DNA from 3 places in the Pseudomonas sp. SDO5271_S396 genome. Region 1 is predicted to be linked to each of the others. Evidence: predicted binding sites of a transcription regulator. Region 1 holds the regulator's gene; each other region holds the start of a gene.
The links. The regulator FliA, encoded in region 1, starts transcription of late flagellar genes. The targets are predictions, from matches to a motif close to CTAAAGTTTNNNNNNNNNNNGCCGNTAA.
Positions count from the first base shown of each region.

Region 1 (5,678 bases):
GGTGCCACTGCATCGGCGGCGAATTGGCCTTTGCCGTGCAATTGATCGAGCAGGGATTCGAACTCGGCGTCGGTGATATCTTCGCTGGCGGGCGCAGCCACCGGCGCCGCCGGCGCTTCAGCTTCGGCCTTGACCGCACTGAGGGAGTTGAGCAGTTGTTCGAACTCGCTGTCGGTCACATCCGGCTCAGGCGCGGCCACAGGCTCGGGCGCCGCTTCAGCCACCGGCGCCGCCGACGGATCGGCCGGTTCGGCGTAGCGCGCCAGGGCGGCCAGCAGTTCCGGAGTGGCGGGAGTAATCGGCGCGCGTTCGCGCACTTGGCCGAACATGCCATTGACGGCGTCCAGCGCTTCGAGAATTACGTCCATCAATTCCGAGTCGACGTGACGCTCACCCTTGCGCAGGATGTCGAACACGTTCTCGGCGATGTGGCAGCACTCCACCAGCTCATGGAGCTGGAGGAAGCCGGCGCCCCCTTTTACAGTGTGAAAACCGCGAAAAATTGCATTGAGCAGGTTCGCATCATCCGGTCGGCTTTCCAGCTCGACCAGTTGCTCGGACAACTGCTCCAAGATTTCGCCGGCCTCTACAAGGAAATCCTGAAGGATCTCTTCATCGGCGCCGAAGCTCATGTGGGTGCTCCTTTAGGTCCTGATAGCGGCAAATGACGGATCGCGTTGGAGCTGTGAGCGGGCCAGGCAAGGCGCGGAACGCGGGCAAGGGTTGTTTCCTTGCCAAGTTCCGCAACGCAGCATGGCGCGCTCACAGCTCCAACCCGGAGGGCCGGGCCCCGCAAGGCGCAAGCCGTCGTTATTCGTCGTTCATTTGGAAAAACCAAACCTCTCTCCTCATGCCTAGCCTTGCGCCTTGCGGGGCCCGGCGCGACCGTCATTTGCCGCTATCAGGACCTAAAAGCCTAAACTGGATAACAGGTCATCGACATCATCCTGACCCGATACAACGTCTTCACGTTTATCGGCATGAATCTGCGGACCTTCACCCTTGGCGAGATGTTTTTGTGGATCTTTTTCCGAGAGGATCGCTGCGCGGTCATGTTCGATCCCCGCGAAACGGTCGACCTGGCCGGCCATGAGCACCAATTTGAGCAAGTTGCTTTCCACTTCGGTGACCAGTTGGGTCACGCGCTTGATCACCTGACCGGTGAGGTCCTGGTAATCCTGGGCCAGCAGAATGTCATTGAGGTTGCTGGAAACCGTACGGTTTTCCTGCTCGCTGCGTGACAGGAACGCTTCAATCCGACGGGCCAACTCGCGGAACTCTTCCGCCCCGACTTCGCGGCGCATGAAGCGGCCCCAGTCAGCGCTGAGGGCCTGGGCTTCGCTGGCCATGCCGCTGACCAGGGGCGTGGCGTTTTCCACCAGGTCCATGGTGCGATTGGCCGCCGCCTCGGTCAGCCTGACCACATAGGACAGGCGCTCGGTGGCATCGGTAATCTGCGAAATCTCTTCAGCCTGGGGCATGTGCGGGTCAATGTGGAAATTGACGATCGCACTGTGCAGCTCGCGCGTGAGCTTGCCCACTTCCTGGTACAGGCCACGGTCACGGGTCTGGTTGAGCTCATGGATCAACTGCACCGCATCGCCGAACTGACCTTTTTCAAGGCTCTCGACCAACTGGTGAGCATGTTTTTTCAGGGTCGACTCGAAGTCTCCCTGTGACGTTTCGTTATGCTCCATAGCTCCCCCGTGGCAGCATCAGTTACCGATGCGTTCGAAGATTTTTTCGATCTTCTCTTTCAGCGCCAATGCGGTGAATGGTTTGACCACGTAACCGTTTACCCCGGCCTGGGCGGCTTCGATGATCTGTTCACGCTTGGCTTCGGCGGTCACCATCAGCACGGGAAGGCTGCGCAGTTTTTCGTCGGCGCGCACGTGGCGCAGCAGATCGATGCCGGTCATGCCTGGCATGTTCCAGTCGGTTACCAGAAAGTCGATGCTCCCGCTGTTGAGGATCGGAATCGCCGTAATGCCGTCATCCGCCTCGACCGTGTTTGTGAACCCCAGGTCACGCAACAGGTTTTTTATGATCCGCCGCATCGTTGAAAAGTCATCAACGATGAGGATTTTCATGTTCTTGTCCAATTCGACCTCCAAGCAGTCTTAAACGCGCCCAGCACCTGGACGCGCCATTTCAATCAACAGGCATTACACAAAAAGGACTGCCGGTGGCACCACGGGTCGGTCCCGCAAAGGTCAACGCCCCTCACGGCCTCGTCTGCAGTGCTCCCCAACACTGCCTGTCAGCGCGCTCGCCACTCTCCCAGACGCCCCCGCAAACGGGCGGCGCACTGGCTATGCAACTGGCTGACCCGCGATTCGCTGACCCCCAGGACCTCACCGATTTCCTTGAGGTTCAGCTCTTCGTCGTAGTACAGCGCCAACACCAGCCGCTCACGCTCCGGCAAATTGGCAATCGCGTCCGCCAGCGCGCCCTGGAAGCGTTCGTCTTCCAGGTCGCGCGACGGCTCAAGATGAGCACTCGCGCCGTCCTCGTGCAGCCCTTCGTGTTCGCCGTCCTGCAACAGGTCGTCGAAACTGAACAGGCGGCTGCCCAAGGTATCGTTCAAAATCCCGTAGTAATCGTCGAGACTCAATTGGAGTTCGGCAGCAACTTCATGATCTTTAGCGTCACGGCCGGTTTTTGCTTCAATTGCGCGAATTGCATCACTGACCATGCGCGTATTGCGGTGCACCGAACGCGGCGCCCAATCGCCCTTGCGCACTTCATCGAGCATCGCGCCACGGATGCGAATACCCGCATAGGTCTCGAAACTCGCACCCTTGCTCGCGTCGTATTTGGTCGACACTTCGAGCAGGCCGATCATGCCCGCCTGGATCAGGTCTTCGACCTGGACGCTGGCAGGCAGGCGCGCCAGCAAGTGGTAGGCGATACGCTTGACCAGCGGCGCATAGCGCTCGATCAACTCGCCTTGGCTGTCACGGGCAGACTTCTTGTACGCGTTGTAGCCAGTCGCTGTCATAGCACGGGTCCTGCGCTCGTCTGATGCACCAATCGCTCGACGAAAAACTCCAGATGCCCGCGCGGGTTGGCAGGCAACGGCCAGGTATCGACCTTCTGGGCAATCGCCTTGAACGCCAGCGCGCACTTGGAGCGGGGAAACGCTTCGTAGACTGCACGCTGCTTCTGCACAGCCTTGCGCACACACTCGTCGTAGGGCACAGCGCCGACGTATTGTAGGGCGACATCGAGAAAGCGGTCCGTGACCTTGGTCAATTTGGCGAACAGGTTGCGACCTTCCTGCGGGCTCTGGGCCATGTTGGCGAGCACACGGAAGCGGTTCATGCCGTAGTCACGGTTGAGCAGTTTGATCAGGGCGTAGGCGTCGGTGATCGAAGTGGGCTCATCGCACACCACCAGCAACACTTCCTGGGCGGCGCGCACGAAGCTGACCACGGACTCGCCGATCCCGGCAGCGGTGTCGATCACCAGCACATCCAGGTTGTCACCGATATCGCTGAACGCCTGGATCAGGCCGGCATGCTGCGCCGGACTCAGGTGCACCATGCTCTGGGTGCCGGAGGCCGCCGGCACGATACGAATGCCGCCAGGGCCCTGGAGCAGCACATCGCGCAGCTCGCAGCGCCCTTCGATCACATCGGCAAGGGTGTGTTTGGGCGTCAGTCCCAGCAGAACGTCGACGTTCGCCAGCCCCAGGTCAGCGTCCAGCAGCATGACGCGACGGCCAAGCTCTGCCAGCGCCAGGGACAAATTCACTGACACGTTAGTTTTCCCGACGCCACCTTTGCCGCCGGTCACCGCGATCACCTGTACGGGATGCATGCTGCCCATTTTATTTCTTTACCTTGTCTTGCTTAGACGCAGGCTACATGGCTTGGCCGCGTGAATCGCTTGCAGACCATCGATGTAGATACATTGCACTGTGTTCATAGTGCTCAGCCCACCCGTTTGGCCGGGCTGTGGTACAGATCAGCGAACATGTCGGCCATCGCTTCCTCGCTAGGCTCATCTTGCATTTGTACGCTGACGGCACGGCTGACCAACTGATGACGGCGCGGCAGATGCAGATCATCCGGGATCCGCGGCCCGTCGGTCAGGTAGGCGACCGGTAGTTCATGGCTGATGGCCAGGCTCAACACCTCGCCCAGGCTCGCGGTTTCATCGAGCTTGGTGAGGATGCAACCGGCCAGGCCGCAACGCTTGTAGCTGTGATAAGCAGCGGTAAGTACCTGTTTTTGACTGGTGGTTGCAAGCACCAGGTAATTTTTCGACTTGATGCCACGCCCGGCCAGGCTTTCCAGTTGCATGCGCAATGCCGGATCGCTGGCTTGCAGGCCGGCGGTGTCGATCAGCACCACGCGCTTGCGCAGCAGCGGGTCGAGGGCATTGGCCAGGGACTGGCCCGGGTCGACATGGGTCACCGGCACATTGAGAATGCGCCCCAGGGTCTTGAGCTGTTCCTGCGCACCGATACGGTAGCTGTCCATGCTCACCAGCGCGATATTCTGCGCGCCGTACTTGAGCACATAACGGGCGGCCAGCTTGGCCAGGGTGGTGGTCTTGCCCATGCCGGCCGGGCCGACCATGGCGATCACGCCGCCCTCTTCCAGGGGTTCGATTTCCGGGGTGACGATCATCCGCGCCAGATGGGCCAGCAGCATGCGCCAGGCCTGGCGGGGTTCTTCGATTTCGGTGGTCAGCGCCAGCAGGTCGCGGGACAACGGGCCGGACAAGCCGATGCGTTGCAGGCGGCGCCACAGGTTGGCCTGTTGCGGTTTGCTGCCTTGCAATTGGGTCCAGGCCAGCGAGCCCAGTTGCACTTCCAGCAGCTCGCGCAGGCCGTTGAGTTCAAAGCGCATCGAGTCGAACACACGCGGGTCCACCGTCGGCGCGGGGGCAGGCGCGGCGGGACGCGGTGGCTCTTTGAAAGTCGGTTCCACCAGCGGCTCGGCAGCAGTCAGCGGCAGGCCGGCGAACAGCTGGCGATTGGTGGTCGCGTCGATGTCGCCACGCATGCTCAACTCGGCCTGGGCCGAAACGATGCGCGAAGCGGTCTTGCGCAACTCGTCTTCGAGTTCCATGTTCGGCACACGCGGCGCCAGGGCCTGGGGGGTGTAATCCAGGGCAGCCGTCAGCTCCACACCGCCGGCAATACGACGGTTACCGATGATCGCGGCATCAGCGCCCAGCTCATCACGCACCAGTTTCATGGCCTGACGCATATCGGCGGCGAAAAAACGCTTAACTTGCATAACCCACTACCCTCAGCCGTTGGGCCCTACTGTCGCGACGATAGTCACTTGCTTGTTGTCAGGAATTTCCTGATAAGCCAAAACGTGCAAATTCGGTACTGCCAGGCGCCCAAACCGCGACAACATCGCCCGGACGGGGCCCGCCACCAGCAGAATCACCGGTTGGCCCTGCATTTCCTGGCGTTGCGCGGCGTCGATCAACGAACGCTGCAGCTTCTCGGCCATGCTTGGCTCCAGCAGAACGCCCTCTTCCTGGCCTTGTCCTGCCTTCTGGATACTATTGAGCAATATTTGTTCCAACCTGGGTTCCAGGGTGATCACAGGCAGCTCGGAGTCAAGCCCTACAATGCTTTGCACGATTGCGCGGGACAAGCCGACGCGCACCGCCGCCACCAGAGCGGCAGTATCTTGACTCTTGGCGGCATT
Region 1 is NZ_JBSVWB010000013.1:43,550-49,227, forward strand. It holds gene ACW9IN_RS11930 (chemotaxis protein CheA) at 1-632, opposite strand, end outside; gene ACW9IN_RS11935 (protein phosphatase CheZ) at 909-1,697, opposite strand; gene ACW9IN_RS11940 (chemotaxis response regulator CheY) at 1,716-2,090, opposite strand; gene fliA (RNA polymerase sigma factor FliA) at 2,261-3,001, opposite strand; gene fleN (flagellar synthesis regulator FleN) at 2,998-3,831, opposite strand; gene flhF (flagellar biosynthesis protein FlhF) at 3,936-5,252, opposite strand; gene flhA (flagellar biosynthesis protein FlhA) at 5,265-5,678, opposite strand, start outside.

Region 2 (5,678 bases), on a different contig from region 1:
CAACAGCCTGCTGCCCCACGTCGACACCCGGGTCGGCCCGCTGTCGGAACTGTCCGGCCAAGGCACCCACACCACCACCACCGCACGGCTGTTTCACTTCCCAGGCGGCGGCGAACTGATCGACTCCCCCGGCATCCGCGAATTCGGCCTGGGCCATGTCAGCCGCAGTGATGTGGAAGCCGGCTTCATCGAGTTCAACGACCTGATCGGCACATGCCGCTTCCGCGACTGCAAGCACGATCGCGAGCCTGGCTGTGCCTTGCTCAAGGCCCTGGAGGATGGGCGCGTGCAACAGCAGCGGATGAACAGCTACCGGTCGATCATCGCGAGTTTGCCGGAGAGCAGTTACTAAAAGCGCCCTGCATGCGGTTTTTTGCCGATCCATTGTGGTGAGCGGGCTTGTCCCGCGCTGGGGCGCAAAGCGGCCCTGAAACCCGACACCGCGAATTCGCTGACTAAATGCGGCAGCCTTATTGGGGCCGCTTCGCAGCCCAGCGCGGGACAAGCCCGCTCACCACAACAAGCCCATTCACCACAAGGGCGCCTCTATGAGCCGGTTCCCGGCACCGTAGGATCCTTCACCCCACCGTCATCAAACAGATTCAGCTTCTGCCGCAGCTCATGGGCCGGCAAGGGTTCCTGCCCGGGCGGAAGAGCGTTCGGATCTGCCGGCACTTCACCGGGCGCACCGGCACCTGGGGTCGGGGCCACTGGCGCTTGGTCACCTTCAATCGCACGTTGGGCCTTTTTGGTCAGCACCACGATGTCGATCCGGCGGTTGACCGGGTTGAACGGGTCTTGATGATCAAACAGCTGCGAAGAGGCAAAACCCACCACACGCGCCACTTGCGGGTCCGGGTAACTGCCCGCTACCAGCGCACGCCGCGCGGCGTTGGCACGGTTGGCCGAAAGCTCCCAGTTGCCGAAGTCACCCTGACCCGCGTAAGGCTTGGCGTCGGTATGCCCGCTGATGCTGATCTTGTTCGGCACCGCCTTGATGGTGTCGGCCATGGCCAGCAGGATGTCTTCGAAGTACGGCTTCAAGCGCGCGCTGCCGGAGTCGAACATCGGCCGGTTGGCGGCGTCGGTGATCTGGATGCGCAAACCTTCAGGGGTGATCTCGAAGGAAATCTGGTCCTTGAACTTCAACAGTTGCGGGTTTTCCTCGACCTTGGTCTGCAATTCTTGCAGCAGCAACTCCAGGCGCTCCTGCTCGACCTGCTCGGCCATGGCCTCGACGGTGTCGCGCTCGATCGGGATTTTTTCCTGGGGCGAGTCGGTCTTGATTTCCGGGTTGATGGTGCGCTCAGGCGCCAGTTGCGGCGAACCGCCCAGGTCGATCACGAAAGGCGTGCCGCTTTCCGAGAACCCTATCGGGTCCTTGAAGTAACCGGCGATGGCGATCTTCTGTTCAGGCGTGGCGGTGGACATCAGCCACAGCACCAGGAAGAACGCCATCATCGCCGTCGCAAAGTCGGCGAAGGCGATTTTCCAGGCGCCGCCATGGTGCCCCGCAGCGAAGCGCTTGACGCGCTTGATGATTATCGGCTGGTTGTTTTCCATGATTTAGCGACCGCGAACCGCTTGTTCCAGCTCGGCAAAACTTGGGCGATGTTTCGGGTACAGCACCTTGCGACCGAACTCCACCGCCAGCGATGGCGGCATGCCGGACGCCGAGGCCACCAGGCAGGCCTTGATCGCTTCGTACAGGTTGACCTCTTCCTTGGCGTCGTGGGCCAGGGACGTCGCCAACGGACCAAAGAAACCATAGGCCGCCAGAATACCGAAGAAGGTACCCACCAGCGCCGCACCCACGTGCATGCCGATGGCCTTCTGATCGCCTTCACCCAGGGACGCCATGGTCACCACAATACCGAGTACCGCCGCCACGATACCGAAACCGGGCATACCGTCGGCGATGCCGGTCACGGCGTGGGAAGGGTGCTCCAGCTCTTCCTTGAGGCTGAAAAGCTCCATGTCGAACAGGCCTTCCAGCTCATGGGGCGCCATGTTGCCGGAGGACATGATGCGCAGGTAGTCACAGATGAACGCGGTCATGCGCTCGTCTTTGAGCACTGCCGGGTACTTGGCGAAAATCGGGCTGGCCGCCGCGTCTTCGATGTCGGCCTCGATGGCCATCATGCCTTCGCGACGGCTCTTGTTGAGGATCTCGTAGATCAGCCCCAGCACTTCCAGATAAAAGGTGTGGGAGAAACGCGAACCGAACATGCCCAGGGACTTCTTGACCACGTGCAGGGTCATGTAGCCCGGGTTGGCCTGCAAGAATGCGCCGAACGCCGCACCACCAATGATCAGCACTTCGAAAGGCTGGATCAGTGCGGCAATTTTACCGTGTGACAGAACGTACCCACCGAGCACGCTAGCGATGACGACGATGATGCCGATAATTTTAGCCATAGGAGATGAGTACTTGCGCCGTCAGGTTCATGGACATATTTGGGGGAACTGAAAAACTCTTGTTCTACTTATCGGCAAAACTGCGCCAGACTATAGCCCGTTAAGGCGAAAAGCCAGTTCGGCCCGCTCCGGGCGTGTTGACCGCAAGTGATGATCGCGCCCCAATCATGGCTAATGAAACGAAAGTCCCAACTGCAAAACCCACCACACTCGCCGCCTGGATCAAGCGCCTGGATGACGTGCTGCTGCCCGTCCCCCAAGCCAGCCATGACCGCGTGTGCAAAGCCATTCGCGATAGCCGCAGCTCGTTGCGAGACATTGCCGAACTGATGCAAAGCAGCCCGGCGCTGGTGCTCAGCGTCATGCGCGAGGCCAACAGCCACACCCATGGCAGCCTGGCGGAGCCGGCCGAAAACCTCGAAGTGGCCCTCAATCGCCTGGGCCTCAAGCGCGCCGAGGACTTGCTGGCGCGCCTGCCCTCGGTGCCGGCCCAGGAAATACCCGTGGCTCTGCGCCAACTGCTGCTGGTCAGCCAGCACGCCTCGCAGCAAGCCAACGGTTTGTTCGGCAGCCGCCTGGCGCGGTTGTGGCAGGACATTCACTGGGGCAGCCTGTTGTTTCTGTCGCCACTGTGGCCGATGGCCGTGGCCTATCCCAAGCTACTCGAAGAGTGGGAACTGCGGGTGATCCACAAAGGCCAGCCGGCCCGTGCGGTCGAGCAGGAATTGTTCGGCGTGCGCCTGCTGGACCTGTGCATCGGGCTGACCGAAACCTGGCACTTGCCGATCTGGGTTTCCCAGGGCTACACCCTGCTGCTGACCGAACAGCGCCTGCTGGTCAAGGCGCTGCACATCGCCCGGGAAGACGACCCACTGCGCCATCAACAATTGCTCGACGCCGAACCCAACCTGCGTCGCTGGCTGAACCAGCCGGCCAACACCGTACTGCTGGCCAACGGTCTGGCGATGTCGGCCCAGGAGTCCTGGACCTGCCCGCACACTCAGCGCTGGCAGTACCTGACCGCCCTGTACCTGCAACAACCCTTGGGCGAGGTGCAACAGCAAACCCATCAGCAAGCCGTGACCAGTGCGCGCACCACCTTGATGCCCGACCTCTGGCACCCGGCTCTGTCGCTGATCTGGCCCTGGCACGTGCAGAAGATCCATCGCGGCCTGCTGCCGGCCCCACCACCCACAGCCGAAGCCCTGGCCGTATGGCGTAAGCGCTGCACCGAACTGCTGGTGGAGCCGAGCCGCTTCGCCAACGCCATGCACCTGACCACGTGCGCCAAGGAAGCACTGGTGGCCAGCGGCATGCATCGGGTGATGCTGCTGATGACCGACCGCGCCCAAAGCAACTTGCGCGTGCACCAGGCCGACGGCCTGCCGAAGGACGCCGACCACCTCAGCCTCGACGTGGTCAACAGCACACTGCTGCAACGCCTGCTGGAAAAGCCCGCCCAAGTGCGCCTGACGCCCGACAACCTGGTGCAGTTCTCTGCCTTGCTGCCCCCCGTCCTGCGCCGCCTGTTCACCGGCGAGCATTTGTTGCTGCGCTCCCTGAGCTGCAATGGCAAGGTGGTGATGCTGATGGTGGCTGACCAGGGCGGCGGTCCGTTCTCGGAAACCACCGTGCAGGCGTTCGGCAAAACCGCTCAATGCATCGAGAAAGCCCTGCACAGCTTTACCAACCGCAACGTTTGATGCTTGCGCTACAATCCCCCTCTTTTATCGCCAACATTTGTGCCCAGGAGACCTCACATGCCTGACTTCTCTGGCTTGCCGCTGGTGATCGAATCCAGCGACCTGCAAGGTCGCCTTGATGCCGAACACCTGATTCTGGTGGACCTCACCAGTGCCGCCCGCTACGCCGAAGGGCATATCCCCGGCGCGCATTTCGTTGACCCCAAGCGCACCCAACTGGGCCAGCCACCGGCACCCGGCCTGCTGCCCGCCAAGGCCGACCTCGAAAAACTCTTCGGCGAGCTGGGCCACACGCCCGATGCCACCTACGTGGTCTACGACGACGAAGGCGGCGGCTGGGCAGGGCGCTTCATCTGGATGCTCGACGTGATCGGCCATCAGAAATACCACTACCTCGACGGCGGCCTGCTGGCCTGGCTCGAAGACCAGCACCCGCTCTCCACCGACGTACCCGCACCTGTCGGCGGCCCGGTCAGCCTCACGCTGCACGACGGCCCCACTGCCACCCGCGAGTACCTGCAAAGCCGCCTGGGTGCTGCCGATCTCGGGATCTGGGACGCGCGCGGCCCGCTGGAATATTCCGGCGAAAAAGTCCTGGCCGCCAAGGGGGGCCATATCCCTGGCGCCGTGAACTTCGAATGGACCGCCGGCATGGACAAGGCTCGCAACCTGCGCATCCGCCGCGACATGCCGCAGATCCTCGAAGACCTCGGGCTGACCCGCGACAAAGAAATCATCACCCACTGCCAGACTCACCACCGCTCTGGCTTCACCTACCTGGTGGCCAAGGCGCTCGGTTATCCGCGAGTCAAAGGTTATGCCGGTTCCTGGGGCGAATGGGGCAACCACCCCGACACCCCCGTCGAGATTTAAGGTTTAAGGACAGTTATGAAAAAGCAGTTGTTCATCCTCAGCCAGTACTTGCTGCCGCATCACTTGTTGTCGCGCCTGGCCGGCTGCATTGCCGAGTGCCGCGTGCGCTGGTTCAAGAATGCCTTCACCACCTGGTTCGCCAAGCGTTATCAAGTGGACATGTCCCAGGCTCTGGTTGAAGACGTCACCGCCTACGAGCACTTCAATGCGTTCTTCACCCGCGCCCTGAAAGACGGTGCCCGCCCGCTGGATCAAACCCCGGGTGCCGTATTGAGCCCCGCAGACGGCGCAGTCAGCCAGCTCGGCCCGATCGAACATGGCCGCGTGTTCCAGGCCAAGGGCCACAGCTTCAGCGTGCTGGAGCTGCTGGGCGGTGATGCCACCGTGGCCGCGCCGTTCATGGGCGGCGATTTCGCCACCATCTACCTGTCGCCCAAGGACTACCATCGCGTGCACATGCCGCTGGCCGGCACCTTGCGTGAAATGGTCTACGTGCCAGGCCGCATCTTCTCGGTGAACCAGACCACCGCCGAAAACGTGCCGGAACTGTTTGCGCGCAACGAACGCGTGGTGTGCCTGTTCGACACTGAACGCGGCCCGATGGCCGTGGTACTGGTGGGCGCGATGATCGTGGCGTCGATTGAAACCGTGTGGGCCGGGCTGGTGACACCGCCCAAACGCGAG
Region 2 is NZ_JBSVWB010000027.1:10,291-15,968, reverse strand. It holds gene rsgA (small ribosomal subunit biogenesis GTPase RsgA) at 1-352, shown strand, start outside; gene motB (flagellar motor protein MotB) at 547-1,563, opposite strand; gene motA (flagellar motor stator protein MotA) at 1,567-2,418, opposite strand; gene ACW9IN_RS18285 (HDOD domain-containing protein) at 2,586-4,121, shown strand; gene rhdA (thiosulfate sulfurtransferase) at 4,179-4,994, shown strand; gene asd (archaetidylserine decarboxylase) at 5,010-5,678, shown strand, end outside.
Region 2: a site for FliA is predicted at 2,487-2,514, ahead of motA (flagellar motor stator protein MotA). Genes of this name have one in related genera too.

Region 3 (5,678 bases), on a different contig from region 1:
GTTGAGACGGCTGGATACCAGGTATTGCTTGTTTTCACCAAGCAATATGCCACAGGCTTTTTCCAGGAAGACCCGGAACTGTTCGAAATCCAAATTACCCGTAGACAATGATACCGCCTCTAAAAATCATGTGACCGCCAGGGGAAGCTCCCCTAGCCGTGATCTGCTGCCTTGATCCGGTCGACTACCCGGGATGCGAGGTCGTCGGGACGGAACTTGGCCAAAAAGTCATCGGCACCGACCTTCTTGACCATCGCCTGGTTGAAGACGCCCGACAACGAAGTATGCAGGATGATATGCAATTTTTGCATGCGCGGATCATTGCGTATCTCGGCCGTCAGGGTGTAGCCGTCCATTTCCGGCATCTCGATGTCGGAAATCATCATCAGGAATTCTTCTTCCGGCTTTTTCCCCTCATCCACCAACTTGCGCAGGTAATCCAGGGCCTGGCGACCGTCATTGAGGGCCACCACTTCGACGCCGACCGTTTGCAGGCAACGGGTCACCTGCTTGCGCGCCACCGATGAGTCGTCCACGGTCAACACCCGCAGGGAAATGGCTTTGTGCGCGGTTTCGGCATCCACCACGCCCACGGAAATCGATTCCGACGTGGGCGCCACTTCGGCGAGGATTTTCTCCACGTCGATGATTTCCACCAACTGGTTGTCGACCCGCGTCACCGCCGTGAGGTAGTGGTCGCGACCAGTGCCCTTGGGTGGTGGATGGATCTCTTCCCAGTTCATGTTGACGATGCGTTCCACCGACCCCACCAGAAACCCCTGGGTCTTGGTGTTGTACTCGGTAATGATGACAAACGGGCTCTCGCGGTCTTGCAGACCGGAGGAGCCGGTAGCCATGGCCAGGTCAAGAATCGGGATGGTCGCGCCACGAATATTGGCCACACCGCACACCACCGGACTGGATTTGGGCAAGATCGTCAGCTTGGGACATTGCAGCACTTCCCGCACTTTGAACACGTTGATGCCATAGAGCTGCTTGCCATCGAGGCGAAACAACAGCAACTCCAGGCGATTCTGCCCTACCAGCTGTGTGCGCTGGTTTACTGAATCCATTACACCTGCCATGCCTTCACTCCTACGCTGAAACCTTGGGCCATACCGACAGGGCAGCGTGCCCCCCATACTAAACGGCACGAGCTTTGCTATTTGTTGGTCATGGATATCAAAACGACAGTTTCCCGACGCCTTCGCCTTCCACGGATCCGCAGATCACTCTGCGTCTCTGCGGCGCTGCTCGCCCTGGGGACCAGCCTCACGGCCCGCGCAGACAACGTCACCTTGCCTGATCTGCTTATCGGCGTCACGCAGGGCTTTCTTGAATTCACTGTAGAAGATTATCTGGCCACCACCCAGACACCCGGGCGTTATGAAATCCAGGTCAACCAGTTGGACCCGCGCCTGCGCATGCCGATGTGCGACAAGGAATTGACAGCCACCCTGGAAAGCCCGGCCCAGCCCATCGGACGCGTGACGGTCAGGGTGCGTTGCGACGGTGCTTCGCCGTGGACGGTATTCGTGCCGGCTCAGGTCAAACTGTTCCGCGATGTCGTCGTGGTAACCCGGCCACTGAAACGCACCGGCATCATCGGCTTCGAGGATGTGGCCTTGCGCGAGCGCGACATCGGCCTGATCAACCAGGGCTACCTGACATCACTGGACCAGGCCGTCGGCCAAAAGCTCACTCGGCCGATGGTCACCGACCAGGTCGTGACGCTGGTGCATCTGGAACAGGCCGAAGTGATCCGCAAGGGCGACCAGGTGGTGATTTCCGCCAGCAGCGGTGCGCTCAACGTGAAGATGCCCGGTGAAGCCCTGTCCAACGGCGGGATGGGTGAACAGATCCGCATCAAGAACCTGAACTCCAACCGCGTGATCAAGGCGCGAGTGATGGCCCCTGGCCAAGTGGAGGTGGCACTATAGATCACTGGTGTCGGACGCCAGCTTTTCCTACACTGTGCCTGGGATGTCGGCCTGTGCAGGTTTATTGTCATTCGTGCCTAAAGTTTGTCCGGGTATGGCCGAAAACATGGCAAGCGTCCAAATACCCAGAGGTTTTTTTATCATGGTCATCGATTTCAGTCGTTTGAATAACACCCCGGCATTGCCCGGCAATACGCGCACCAACGGTGCCAAGGACAGCGTAGATGCCAAGGCCCCGGTCCTGCCCGCCAAGGCGGAACAGACCAGCGCCAGCCAAAGCGGGGAATCCGTACACTTGAGCAACGAGGCTCAGCAGTTGCAGAAGGTCACTGACTCGCTGCGCGACCAGCCAGTTGTCAATAAAGCCCGCGTGGCCGAATTGAAACAGGCAATCGCCGATGGCAGCTATCAAGTCGACAGCAACCGTGTAGCCAGCAAGCTGCTTAATTTCGAAGCCGAGCGCTAGGCACTGGCCTGCGCCGGGATTTTGGACGCTTAAAACCCAAGGCCTGCCATGCACCACGACGAAAACCTGCTTCAACTGATCATTGATGATCTGGCGCCGACGCAACAGTTGCTCGAGCTGCTCAAGGAAGAATCCGTGGCCCTGTTCGGCCGGGACATGCAGTTGCTGGAAGAAATTCTGGCGCGCAAGCAATCGCTGATTATCCTGCTGGAACAGCATGGTAAAAAACGCAGCGAAATCCTTATCAGCCTTGGCCTGCCCGCTGACCATGAAGGTCTCGCGCAATTGGCCAGTCATTCCTCGGTCGGCGATCAGTTGCTGTCCCAGAGCAAGGCACTCAACGCGTTGCTCGGCCAGTGCCAGGAAACCAACCTGCTCAACGGTCAGTCGATCCAGCTCCAGCAAGCCACGACCGCCAACCAATTGCGTATACTCCACGGCGGAGAGCCACCGGCGCTATACAACGCCCAGGGTTCCACCTCACGCCTGGTCAAGCCAAGCACCCGCAGCCAAGCGTGACGCCCGTTTGCAGCGCGACCTATCCAAGGCGCGCCACATACTGGCAAAATGATGGCCCTTGCGTGTAGTCGTATTTTGTCTGGAGATGGAAGAACCGTGTTCAACGCCCTTAATGCGGAAGATGCTCCGCAGCCACCCAAGGTCCTCACCACGCCTCTGGAAATCGCCGGCACCTTGCGGATGCTGCAAGAAAGTCATGATCCGCTGATCATCACCTTCCACGAACGCAGCCAGCGCTTCCAGAGCTACCTGGTGGATGTTGACCGGGACAGCAAGACGCTGGCCCTGGACGAAATGATCCCCCGCGATGGCGAACGCTACCTCGAGAACGGCGAACCCTTTCGCATCGAAGGTTTCCATGAGGGTGTACGCGTCGCCTGGGAAAGCAACGGCAGCCTGAGCATCAGCGAAAAGGATGGCCACCGCATCTACACCGGCAGCATGCCCGACGAAGTGGTCTACCATCAGCGCCGCAATGCCTTCCGCGCCGCCCTGAAGCTGGCCCAACTGGTGAACATCGAACTGGGCGGCGAAAAACTCAAGGCACCGATCAACGGCAAGCTGCTGGATATCTCCGCCACCGGCTGCAAATTGCGCTTTGAAGGCGATATCTCCGAGCGCCTGCAACTGGGCCAGGTCTATGACCGCTTTATCGCCGCCCTGCCCTTTGGCAGCATGACCACTTCGGTGGAACTGCGTTACCTGCACTTCGAAGAGAAGATCAACACCACCTTTGCCGGCGTGCGCTTTCACAACATGAGCGGTCTGGTGCAGCGCCAGGTCGAGCGTTTTGTGTATCAGTTGCAACGTGAAGCACGGCGCTTCGACAAGGACGACGATTTCTAAACGCTGGAAATACCGACTCCAAAAAAAACGGGCAGATCCTGATGGGATCTGCCCGTTTTTGCATTCAGGGGCGCGCCCTGCTCAGGTCATGGGGATGGTCATCCGGGTCCGGATGCTGGGGCGGCGTGTCCGCTACCGGCTCTTGCACCTCAGGCTCCGGTTCGGTTTCCGGCACCGGGTCCGCAACAGTGGTCTGCATCTGTTCTTGCACCACGGCTTCATCCACCCGCGGATCGAGGCACGCCACCAGCGGCGAACTGGACATGCTGTCAGGCATCGCCACGTGGTGCAGCGGCGCATCATCGACCTGATGCAGGTTGGTGACCGCCTTCGGTCGGATACGCCACACCAGAATCAAGGCGCACAAGCTGAAAAATGCGTACAGCATGTGGCTGCCGAAGAGCTTCATCGCCACACCCGCCAACAGCGGCCCCACGCTGGCGCCCACACCGTAGGTCACCAGCAGCATGGCCGTCAGCGACACTCGGCGGTCGCCTTCCACATGGTCGTTGGAAAACGCCACGGCCAGTGGATAGAGACAGAACTGCACCAGCGAACACACGAAGCCCGCCACGAACAGCACCTCCAGCGGCACCTTGTTCAGCACCGCCAACGGCAGCGCCGCCACCGCCAGGCAGAGCGCGAAGCTGCGAATCAGCAAGGCCCGGTCATAGCGGTCCGACAGCCACCCCAACGGCCATTGCACCAACAGCCCGGCAAAAATACAGCACCCCATGAACAGACCGACCTGTTCCGTTGACAGGCCCTGCTGGGCGGCATAGAGCGGCGCCAGACCGTAAAACGAACCCACGATCACCCCGGCCCCCAACACCGTGCTCAGCGACTGCGGCACCCGCTTGATAAAGAAGCGCGGCTCCATCGGCGCCGGATGCAACGGCGCCGGGTGAATACGTCGGGTCATGGCTACCGGTACCAGGCACAAGGCAAAACACACGGCTACCAGCATCAGCAATTCGAGCCCCAACTGGGGGTGCATCACCAGGATCAGCTGACCCAGCACCAGCCCCAGGTAGGACGCGATCATGTAACCGCTGAACACCACGCCACGCTGCTTGGCATCCGCCTGCTCATTGAGCCAGCTTTCAATGACCATGTACTGGCACATCATCCCCAGACCAACAATCGTCCGCAGCACAATCCAGGCGGGCAGCCAGTTGATCAGTCCATGCCCAAGCACCGCGGCACCGACAATCCCTGCACAGGTGGCATAGGCACGGATATGCCCGACCCGGGCAATCAAGCGGTGCCCGATCTTGCCGCCCAGCACCAGGCCGAAATAGTTGGCCGCCATCAGCGCACCCACCCACAAGCTGTCGACGTGATCGGCCGCCAGTCGCAAGGCCAGGTAGGTACTGAGCAGGCCGGAGCCGATCAGCATCATCAAGGAGGCGAAATAAAGGGCTCGAAAAGATTTCCAGATCTGGCGCATCGGCGTTCCGAGCGGCTCCTTGCAGTGAGGGTCAGGGCTATCGGCATGATAGTCCGGGGTGGCCGGATCCGGACAGGCGGCAGGCGCTGTTTTCGGAGATTATTTTGCGTAAAACGATTGGCTACCGCTCAGACGTCACCGAACGGCACGCGAGGTACATCGCGGCGATAAATACGCGCGACTTCTTCTGTGAACCTCGATAAGCGGCAAGGTTCGACCCACGCAGGAAAAGACCTGCCAGACACAAAAAAGCCCCGCCAGAATATTCTGCGCGGGGCTTTGAAGATGGTGTCCCAGGGCCGGTTCGAACGGCCAACCTTCCCCTTAGGAGGGTCAATTTAGACCCAATGAGGACAGCCACAAGCCCATAATTACTGGGCCTTTTAGTCCCATTGAGTCCGTGAACATCGAGCGGTATAGTGCTTTTTGCTGCCACCCTGCTGTCACGGTCGAACCC
Region 3 is NZ_JBSVWB010000006.1:48,632-54,309, reverse strand. It holds gene cheR (protein-glutamate O-methyltransferase CheR) at 1-108, opposite strand, end outside; gene ACW9IN_RS06850 (chemotaxis protein CheV) at 153-1,085, opposite strand; gene flgA (flagellar basal body P-ring formation chaperone FlgA) at 1,176-1,940, shown strand; gene flgM (flagellar biosynthesis anti-sigma factor FlgM) at 2,083-2,406, shown strand; gene ACW9IN_RS06835 (flagella synthesis protein FlgN) at 2,455-2,925, shown strand; gene ACW9IN_RS06830 (flagellar brake protein) at 3,022-3,771, shown strand; gene ACW9IN_RS06825 (MFS transporter) at 3,836-5,221, opposite strand.
Region 3: a site for FliA is predicted at 2,018-2,045, ahead of flgM (flagellar biosynthesis anti-sigma factor FlgM). Genes of this name have one in related genera too.